One region of the Embleya sp. NPDC025285 genome, then DNA from elsewhere that is predicted to be linked to it. Evidence: riboswitches for the same ligand, from Rfam matches in the RefSeq annotation. Region 1 holds a riboswitch; the other holds the start of a gene.
The links. Region 1 has a riboswitch for cobalamin ahead of metE (5-methyltetrahydropteroyltriglutamate--homocysteine S-methyltransferase). Riboswitches for the same ligand answer to the same signal wherever they lie in the genome.
Positions count from the first base shown of each region.

Region 2: it holds a riboswitch for cobalamin, as region 1 does, so the genes downstream of both, ACZ4FV_RS05270 (ABC transporter substrate-binding protein) here and metE (5-methyltetrahydropteroyltriglutamate--homocysteine S-methyltransferase) in region 1, are expected to answer to the same signal.

Region 1 is NZ_JBVHLU010000004.1:78,629-83,826, reverse strand. It holds gene ACZ4FV_RS04190 (low temperature requirement protein A) at 1-408, shown strand, start outside; gene ACZ4FV_RS04185 (cupin domain-containing protein) at 451-822, shown strand; gene ACZ4FV_RS04180 (flagellar hook-length control protein FliK) at 1,323-1,856, shown strand; cobalamin riboswitch at 2,076-2,297, shown strand; gene metE (5-methyltetrahydropteroyltriglutamate--homocysteine S-methyltransferase) at 2,455-4,779, shown strand.
Region 2 is NZ_JBVHLU010000005.1:107,504-112,701, reverse strand. It holds gene galT (galactose-1-phosphate uridylyltransferase) at 1-909, opposite strand, end outside; gene ACZ4FV_RS05275 (DeoR/GlpR family DNA-binding transcription regulator) at 1,045-1,848, shown strand; cobalamin riboswitch at 2,062-2,300, shown strand; gene ACZ4FV_RS05270 (ABC transporter substrate-binding protein) at 2,423-3,439, shown strand; gene ACZ4FV_RS05265 (FecCD family ABC transporter permease) at 3,436-4,590, shown strand; gene ACZ4FV_RS05260 (ABC transporter ATP-binding protein) at 4,587-5,198, shown strand, end outside.

The sequences.
Region 1 (5,198 bases):
CGCGCCATGTCGGAGGCGTCGGTCGAGCGTCGCCAGATGCTCGGCTACGTGGCGTTCGGCCTGGCCCACGCGGTGATGATCGCGGGTATCGTGCTGATCGCGGCGGGCATCTCGGACGCCATCCATCACCTGGGCGGCGACACGAACCGTTGGTGGCTGGGGGCCGGCCTGGCCACCTTCCTGGCGGGTCACGCGTGGCACCGCTTCGTGTTGGCCACCGGCCCGGTCCAGGGACACATCGTCACCGCGGTGGTGGCGGTACCCCTCGTCGCGTCCGTCGCGGGCACGGGCTGGGCGGTACTCGCGGTCGCCACGGCGCTCCTCGCGATCATGACCGTGTCCGACCACCTCCGCCAGGTCCGCGCGGCGGAGGAGCCGGACGCGCGGCAGGTGACCTCGGCCGGCTGACCCTTTGGGGCCGGGGAGCCTGCTCTGCTAGCGTCCCCGGCCATGAACGACAGCGTGTACGTGGGCAACGCGGGCCCGGACGCGGCGCTGGACCGGGGTTGGCTGCTCGGCCATTTCAAGGACGTCGGCGACCCTCGGCACAGCGAGGCGGTGGAGATCAAGTGGGGTGTCCACCCACCCGGCGACGCGCGCGCCGAGTGGGTGAGCGGTGAGGCGCGGACCGCGCTGCTGATCCTGATCAGCGGCCGGTTCCGGGTCGAACTGCCGGGCCGCAGCGTTTTGTTGGCGAAGCAGGGCGACTACGTGGTGTGGGGTCGCGGTGTCGACCACTCCTGGGCGGCCGAGGAGGAGTCGGTGGTGCTCACGGTGCGGTGGCCGTCCGTGCCGGGGTATCGGGTGGGCGAACCCACCTGAGCCGCGGCGCCGGCGCCGCGGCCCACCACAGGGCCGGCCACCGTGTCGGCCGACCTTCAGGGCGGTGCCTCTCCGGCCGACGCTTTTCGGCCGGCGCCTTCCGGGCGGCGCCTCCCACGCGGTGACGAACGGCACCGTGCATTGCTCGCGCGACCTGTTGTACGACGAGCAGCTCATCTCATACGCTCCGCAAGCCGACCCTGTCCGGGTCGGCGACACAACCGCATAGTTCGCAATCCAGGGGAAGCCGGTCGAAATCCGGCGCTGACCCGCAACCGTAGGCGGTGGCCGACAGGCCGCCGCGAGTCGGAATGCCTGGATTCGTACGAGTTTAAGGCTCCAGCTGTCGTGGACTGCACGCTGAAGCCCGGATTTCACGTCCGGCGGTGTCTCGTCGGCGCGATGCCGGGGTCGGCGGTCCTGTGAGGAACATCGCTCGGCCCGGGCGGCATCGGTTCCGCCGCTCGTGCCGACGCCCGTCGCACGAAGGGAATCCGCACGTGAAATCTCGTGGGAACAAGGCTCGAATAGGCCGGCTGGTCGGGGCACTCGCCCTTCTCCTGCTGCCCGCCACCGCCCAGATCACCGTGAGCGCACCCGCCGCCTACGCCATCGACCCCACCAAGGGCTCCGCCGGCGTCTGCCCGGACGCCAACGGGGTGACCGTGATCGTCGACTTCCAGGAACTCGGCGGCGCCACGCTCACCCGCTGCGCGCCCGGCGACCAAGCCACCGGTCTGGCCGCGCTCAAGAACGCCGGCTTCCAGATCCAGGGCACGAACCGGTGGGGCGAGGCGTTCATCTGCCGGATCGAGGGCAAGCCCGGCACGGACACCGAGCCCTGCGTCAACACCCCTCCGGCGTCGGCGTATTGGTCGTACTGGCACGCGCCGAACAACGGCACCTGGACCTACAGCTCGTGGGGCGCGACCAACCGAAAGCCCCCGCTGGGCAGCTTCGAGGGCTGGTCCTTCTCCAAGGACAAGACGTCCACCACCAATCCGCCCCCGCGCGTGGCCCCCACGCGCCCGTAGGGCCGACCCGGCGTCGGATCCGAAGCGAGGTCGTCCTCGGCTCCGCGACCGCGTTCGTTCCGCCGGTCATCGCCGACGCGCGTGATTCGGTCGGAACGAACGCCGGGAACGGACCGCGCACGCCTGCCCGATCGGCGCCGGCGGCGGCATCCGCCTCGCGCGTACGTCGTTTCACCGTCCACCGGGTGGACTCGCCTGCCGGACGCGCCCATCGCCGGCTAAGCTGACGGACGCAGTCGGTTCGCCCTGCCCGCCAGGCAGGCGCGTCGTAAGAGGGAACCCGGTGTGAATCCGGGACTGCCCCGCAGCGGTGAGTGGGAACGACCGCCGTCAACAGCACTGGGCCCCAGGACGGGCCCGGGAAGCGACGGCCAGTAGGAGTCCGCCCTTTCGGTGGACGCGCCCACGAGTCCGAAGACCTGCCACTGCCCGTGTGCCGACGAGGCACACGGTGATCTCGGTGACCTCGTGGGCGGGTCGGCGGACAACCCCGGTGGCACACGTGCGCGACAGCGCCGAAACGCCCCGGCGGCTTGCCATCCCTTCGCGCCCTCGATCCGTCCCGGGATTCCGGAGACAACTCGCGAAGGAGAGTTCCGTGACCACCAAGTCCGCAGCCGCGGCAACCCGCGCCACCGTGTACGGCTACCCCCGACAGGGCCCGCGCCGGGAGTTGAAGAAGGCCATCGAGGGCTACTGGGCCGGTCGGGTCACCGCCGACGGGCTTCGCGAGACCGCGGCCGAACTGCGCCGCGCCAACCGCGATCGGCTCGCCGATGCCGGTGTACACGAGGTGCCCACCGGCGACTTCTCGCTCTACGACCACGTCCTGGACACCACCGTGATGGTCGGCGCGATCCCGCCCCGCCACCGTGCGGCCGTCGAAGCCGACGCCCTGGACGGCTACTTCGCGATGGCGCGCGGCACCCAGGAGGTGGCGCCGCTGGAGATGACCAAGTGGTTCGACACGAACTACCACTACCTGGTCCCCGAACTCGGCCCCGACACCGTGTTCTCCGCGAACTCCGCCAAGCAGGTCGCCGAGTTCGAGGAGGCCATCGCACAGGGCCTGACCGCCCGCCCCGTACTGGTCGGCCCGATCACCTACCTCCTGCTCGCCAAGCCCGCGCCCGGCGTCGCGGCCGACTTCCAGCCGCTGACCCTGTTGGATCGACTGCTGCCGGTGTACGCCGAGGTGCTCGCCGACCTGCGCGCGGCCGGCGCCGAGTGGGTGCAACTGGACGAACCCGCGCTGGTCCAGGACCGCAGCTTCGCCGAACTCAACGCCATCGCACGCGCCTACCGCGACCTCGGCGCGCTCACTGACCGGCCCAGGCTGCTGGTCGCCTCGTACTTCGACCGCCTCGGCGAGGCGTTGCCGATCCTGGCCAAGGCGCCGATCGAGGGGCTCGCCCTCGACTTCACCGGAGCCGCGTTCGCCAACCTGGACGCCCTGGCCGCCGTCGGCGGACTGCCCGGCAAGCGCCTGGTCGCCGGCGTCGTCGACGGGCGCAACGTGTGGATCAACGACCTCGGCAGGTCGCTGGCCACCCTGGGTACCCTGCTGGGCCTGGCCGAGCGCGTCGACGTGTCCGCGTCCTGCTCCCTGTTGCACGTGCCCCTGGACGCCGGCGACGAGCGCGACATCGACCCGCAGATCTCCCGATGGCTCGCCTTCGCCCGGCAAAAGACCGAGGAGATCGTCACGTTGGCCCGCGGCCTGGGCCAGGGCACGGACACCATCGCGACCCATCTCGCCGCCAATCGGGCCGACCTGGCCGCGCGCAAGACCTCCGCCCTGACCCGCGACCCCGCCGTACGTGCCCGCGCCGCCGCGGTCACCGACGCGGACGGCCGGCGCAGCCTGCCCTACGCCGAGCGCGCCGCGGCCCAACGCGCCCACCTGGGACTCCCGTTGCTGCCGACGACCACGATCGGCTCCTTCCCGCAGACCGGCGAGCTGCGCACCGCCCGCGCCGACCTGCGCGCCGGACGCATCGACGAGGCAGGCTACGAGGAACGCATCGAGTCCGAGATCCGCGACGTGATCTCCTTCCAGGAGAAGGCCGGAATCGACGTCCTGGTGCACGGCGAGGCCGAACGCAACGACATGGTGCAGTACTTCGCCGAACAACTCACCGGATACGTGGCCACCCGGCACGGCTGGGTCCAGTCGTACGGCACCCGGTACGTGCGCCCGCCGATCCTGGCCGGCGACATCTCCCGTCCCGAGCCGATGACCGTGCGCTGGAGCTCGTTCGCCCAGTCGTTGTCCGACCGCCCCGTCAAGGGCATGCTCACCGGCCCCGTCACCATGCTCGCGTGGTCCTTCGTGCGCGACGACCAGCCGCTCGGAACCACCGCCCGGCAGGTCGCCCTGGCGCTGCGCGACGAGGTCCGCGACCTGGAGGCCGCGGGGGGCTCGGTCATCCAGGTGGACGAACCAGCGCTGCGCGAGACACTGCCGCTGCGCGCCGCGGACCGCGCCGAATACCTGGCCTGGGCCACCGAGTCGTTCCGCCTGACCACCTCCGGCGTGCGCGCGGCCACCCAGATCCACACGCACATGTGCTACGCCGAGTTCGGCGACATCGTGCAGGCGATCGACGACCTCGACGCCGACGTGATCAGCCTGGAGGCCGCCCGTTCGCACATGCAGGTCGCCCGGGAGCTCGCCGCCCACGGCTATCCGCGCGAGGCCGGTCCCGGTGTGTACGACATCCACTCCCCGCGCGTCCCGAGTGCGGAGGAGGTGACCGCTCTGCTGCACGAGGGGTTGACCGCGATCCCCGCCGGGCGGCTGTGGGTCAACCCCGACTGCGGCCTCAAGACCCGCGGCTGGCCCGAGGTTCGCGCCTCGTTGGAGAACCTGGTGGCGGCGGCGCGCGGGGTACGGGCGACGCTCCCCGACGCCGCGTCCTGAGTCGAGACCACCGGGGCGGGGAAGGCACGCCCCGCCCCGGCGGTCCGGGTCGTCGCGGCGGCCATGCGTGCCCGAACGGCGTGCGATTGTCCACCGCGGGCTCACGGTTGGTGACGCACGGCACCGTTGATCGCATGCTCGTGCTGTTGTCCGACAGCCGGAATGCTCCGTATGCTCCACACGCCGACGTGTGTCGGCACCCTCAACTTCATAGTTCGAAACCCAGGGGAAGCCGGTCGAAGTCCGGCACTGACCCGCAACCGTAGGCGGCGGCCGAAAGGCCGCCGCGAGTCGGAATGCCTGGGTGCGTACGAATTGAAGGCTCCAGCTGTCGTGGACTACACGCTGAGGCCCGGACGCCCGACCGATGCCCGCATTGGTCGGCTCCCGGGACGCGTTGGTCTCGGAAGGGTCCCATC
Region 2 (5,198 bases), on a different contig from region 1:
CGCGGGCTCGCCGTCGAACAGCCGGTCGAAGCGGCCCAGCAGGTCCAGGTACATCGCGCCGAACTCGGCGCGCGCGGCCTCCTCCAGCGCGAGCAGGTCCGGCACCCGGCGGTTCGGGTACAGGTGCACCTCGTACGGCCAGCGCGCGGCGGCGGGCACGAACGCCGTCCAGTGCCCGCCCTCGGCCACGATCCGCGACCCGTCCGCGCGCTCGTCGGCCAGCACGTCGTCGAACAGGTTGCGGCCGGTGCGGTGCCGGTGCGCGGTCGTGGTGGCGATCATCGCGGCCGTGCGCGGGGTGACGAACGGGTAGGCGTAGATCTGCCCGTGCGAGTGCGGCAGCGTCACGCCGATCTCCCGGCCGCGGTTCTCGAAGCAGTACACCTGCTCGACGCCGGGCAGCGCGGACAACTCGGCGGTGCGGTCGGTCCACGCGTCCAGGACCAGGCGCGCGCGCTCGGGGGTGAGGTCCTTGAAGGACGCGTCGTGCTCGGGGGTGAAGCACACCACCTCGCACCGTCCGCCGGACGGTCGGCGCGGGAACGGGGCGTGGTCCCAGCCGGGTTCCGGGCCCGCCGGCGGACCGCCGTCGGCCGCGGAGGAGCCGGACATGGACGGGAAGCGGTTCTCGAAGACGACGACCTCGTAGTCGGACTCGGCGACCTCGGTGGCCCGCTCGGGCGTGGACGGACACAGCGGGCACGCGTCGGCGGCGGGCAGGTGGGTCCGGGTCTGCCGGTGCGAGGCGACCATGACCCATTCGTCGAGCAGTCGGTCGTAGCGCATCTCCGAGCCACTGACCACGGGCGCGAGATCGCGGTGGTCGACGGCGGTGCGCACCGCGTCGTCCCGGGTGTCGTAGTAGACGATCTCGCGACCGTCGGCCATGACGGCCTGCGTCTTCTTCATGCGCTCATTTTGCGAAGCTTTCCAAAACTTGTCAATGAGAAAGGAAAGATGCCAGCAGGCTTGCCATTTGGCGGGATCGACCGGGGGTCACCTGCGGTTTGACAAGTTTCGAAAGGTGTCCGCAAGATGCTGCCCATGCCTGACGACGACACCGACGGACTGCCCGCCGAGGGCCGCCGCGCCCGGATGGCAGCGACGATCGCGGACCGGGGTTTCGCCAAGGTCACCGACCTGGCCGAGGCGTTCGGCATCTCGCGGGTGACGGTCCGGGCCGACCTGGAGGTGTTGGAGCGGCAGGGCCGGCTGCGCCGGGTCCGCGGCGGCGCGATGTTCACCGGCCGCGACCCCCGGGTGGAGCCGTCCTTCGAGGAGGCGTTGACCTCGGCGTCGCCCGCGAAGACGCTGATCGGGCGGGCGGCCGCGGCACTGGTGTCGCCGTCCGAGAGCGTGGTGCTGGACGTGGGCACGACCACCACGTTCGTGGCCCGCGCGCTGGTGGACCGCGAGGAACTGCGCGACCTCGTGGTGTTCACCAACGGGCTGACCATCGCCCTGGAGCTGGAACGGGCGATCCCGCGGTTCTCGGTCGTGGTCACCGGCGGCACGCTGCGGCCGTTGCAGCACTCGCTGATCAATCCGCTCGGCGACCACATTCTGGAGCGGATCCACGCCGACACGGTCTTCATCGGTTGCAACGGCGTGCATCCCACCGGGGGCATCACCAATGTGAACCTGCCCGAGGCCGAGGCCAAACGCGCGATGTTGCGAGCCGCGGGTCGCCGGGTCGTGGTCGCGGACGGCTCGAAGCTGGGCCGGGTCGAACTCGCCGAGGTGTGCCCGCTGGCGGACATCGACCTGCTGATCACGAGCGGCGCGGCCGATGCGGAGGCGCTCGACGCGCTGCGCGACGTGGGGCTGGAGATCCTGGTCGCGGAGTAGGCGGCCGCTGCGCGCAGCGGGTGCGGGGTGGGCATGTACCGGAGCGCGCGGAGTAGGCGGGCACGGCGCGAAGCGGGTAAGGGTGGGCACGTACCCGAGCGCGGGACCCTGCCCGGACCCGAGCCGGTCCTCCCGCCGTGGCCCCTCACTCGGCCGCCGCGACCCTCGGCGCGCCCGTCCCGGCCCCCTCGCTCGACGGTCGAGGCGCCCTGGTTAGGCTGCCCTTGCGAACGGTTCACCCGGCTTCGACCGATTCCGGGTGTCGCAAGAGGGAATCCGGTGCGAATCCGGAACTGCCCCGCAGCGGTAAGTGGGAACGAAAGTCGTCATCACGCACTGGGCCCCGGTCGAACGGGTCCCGGGAAGCGACGACCGGTAGGCATCCCGGCCACACCCGTGGCTCCCGGGACCCGCCCACGAGTCCGAAGACCTGCCGTCGCCCGCGTACGCCTCACGCACGCGGACTTCCGGGACCTCGCGGGCGGGTCCGTCGGACGACGGCGCCGTGCGGTGTCCGCCGCCGTACTCCCTCCCGAGTTCCCCCGACGAGGACTCGCAAGGGAGAGCTTCGACGATGCGTACGCAGATACCCGGGCGGATGCCGGCGGCACACCGATATTCGTGGGCCGCGGCGGTGGCCGCCCTCGCGCTGTTCGCGACCGCGTGCGGCGGCGCCGTGCGGGACGACAAGGCCGCCGCTCCCGCACCCGCCGCCTACAAGCCGTACGCGGACACCGACAACTGCGGTGTGACCACGAGCTACGACCGGCCGCCGCAGCGCGCCGCGACGCTGACCTCCAACGCGACCGAGCTGATGCTCGAACTGGGCCTGGCCGACCGGATGGTGGGCACCGCCTACCTCAAGGGCCGGACCATCGGCGACAAGTACAAGGAGCCGTACGCGCGGATCCCGGTGCTCGCCGACGCGCAACCCTCGCTGGAGAAACTCCTCGAAGCCACCCCCGACTTCGTCTACTCGGGCTACCCGGACGGCTTCTCCGAGTCGTCCGGCCACACCCGGGCGCGGCTCGGCGAGTTGAACATCAAGACCCACCTCAACCCCGAGGGCTGCGCCAAGGCGCCGGTCACCTTCGATCAGCTCTACGGCGAACTCCGCTCCATCGGCGGCATCTTCGGCGTGCCCGAGCGCGCCGAGCGCTCCGCCGCCGCGTTCCGGCAGCGGCTCGACGCGGTCACCGCGCGGCTCGCCGGCGCCGCGCCGGTCAAGGTGTTCGTGTACAACTCGGGCGCCGACGCCGCGCAGACCACCGGCGGCAACTCGATGCTCAACGAGATCATCACCCGTGCCGGTGGCACCAACGTGTTCGCCGACCTGAACGAGCGCTGGACCAAGGTCTCCTGGGAGCAGGTGGCCGAACGCAAGCCGGACGTGGTGCTGATCTACGACTACGTGACGCCGCCGGTCGACGCCAAGATCGCCACCCTCAAGGCCACTCCGGTACTCGCCGACGTACCGGCGCTGCGCGCGAACGCCTTCCCGGTGATCTCGCTGTCCGTAGCGCAGCCCGGGCCGCGCTCGGTGGACGCGGTCGAGGAACTCGCCAGGCAACTGCACCCCGACCGGCCGTGACGGTCGATCGGGACCCGGTGGCGGTACGGGTCGCGGTCCTGCGCGGCGAGGGCCCGCCGACACCACCGGTCGGCCGTGCGGCGGTCGTCCCGGGCGGCCGGGTCCGCCTTCCGCTGGTGGTCGGCGGCCTCCTCGTCGCGCTGTTCGCGGCGGCCGCGGCGGGGCTGCTGGTGGGGTCGGTGTCGGTGCCCTGGTCGGAGACGTGGCGCATCCTCGCGCATCGCGTCGGCGGAGACGCGTGGGTGCGGCCGTCGTGGAGCCGCGCACACGACCTGATCATCGCCGACACCCGGTTGCCCAGGGTGCTGCTCGCCGCCGTCGTCGGCGCGACGCTGGCCGTGGTGGGCATGGTGATCCAGGCGATCGTGCGCAACCCGCTGGCCGGTCCGGACGTGCTCGGCGTCTCCTCCGGCGCGGCCACCGGAGCGGTCCTGGTGATGCGCTGGGGCGTCGCGTCGATCGGCGGCCTTTCGCTGGGCGCGCTCACCCTGAACGCGGCCGCGTTCACCGGCGGACTGATCACCCTGCTCGTGGTCTTCTCGGTGGCCCGCTCCGGCGGCCGGGTCACCGCCGTGCGACTGGTCCTGGCCGGCGTCGCGGTCAGCGCCGTGTTGTCCTCGCTGACCAGCCTGCTCGTGCTGACCTCACCGGATCCGCAACTCGCCGCCCAGGTGCTGTTCTGGACGCTGGGCGGCTTCGGCTCGGCCCGCTGGACCCTGCTGCTCGTCCCCGCCCTCGCGCTCGCGATCGGCCTGGTGGTGCTGCTGCTCCAGGCGCGCAACCTCAACCTGCTCCTGGCCGGCGAGGAGAGCGCGGCCGCGCTCGGCCTGGACGTCCAGCGCTTTCGGCAGGGCATGTTCCTGCTCGCGGCGGTGCTCACCGGGGTCGTCGTCGCGGTCAGCGGCGTGATCGGCTTCGTCGGCCTGATGTTGCCGCACGTGGTGCGATTGCTGGTCGGCGCGGATCATCGGCGCGCGCTGCCGGTGGCCGCGCTGCTCGGCGCGGTGTTCGCGATCTGCGCCGACCTGGTGGCGCGTACGGTGCTCGCGCCGCAGGAGTTGCCGGTGGGCATCGTGACCTCGCTGGTCGGCGGCCCGTTCTTCGTCTGGCTGCTGCGCCGGGACGCGCGCCGGGAAGCGGGCGCACGATGACCGGGCCCGCGGCACGCCTGGTCCTGGACGACGTCACCTTCGCGATCAACGGCCGGCCCCTGGTCGACGCGGTGTCGCTGACCGTCGAGCCCGGCGAGGTGGTCGGTCTGCTCGGCCCCAACGGCAGCGGCAAGTCGACCCTGCTGCGCAGCGTGTACCGGGTGAACCGGCCGACCTCGGGCCGGGTACTCCTGGACGGCGAGGACGTGTGGACGCACTCGGCGCGCTGGGCCGCACGCCGGATCGGCACCGTACTCCAGGACATGCCCACCGACTTTCCGCTGACCGTGCGGGACGTGGTCGCGATGGGCCGCTCCGCGCACAAGGGCCTGCTCGACCCGGACGACGCGACCGACCGGGCGATCGTGGCGGCGGCGGTGGAGCTGCTGGAACTCGCCGACCTGACCGAGCGCGCGTTCGCGCTGCTGTCCGGCGGTGAGCGGCAGCGGGCGCTGGTGGCACGGGCGTTGGTACAGCAGCCGGGCCTGCTGGTATTGGACGAGCCGACCAACCACCTCGACATCCACCACCAGCTCGCACTGCTGCGGTTGGTCCGTCGGCTGGGCGTGAGCGTGCTGGTCGCCCTGCACGACCTCAACCTGGCGGCG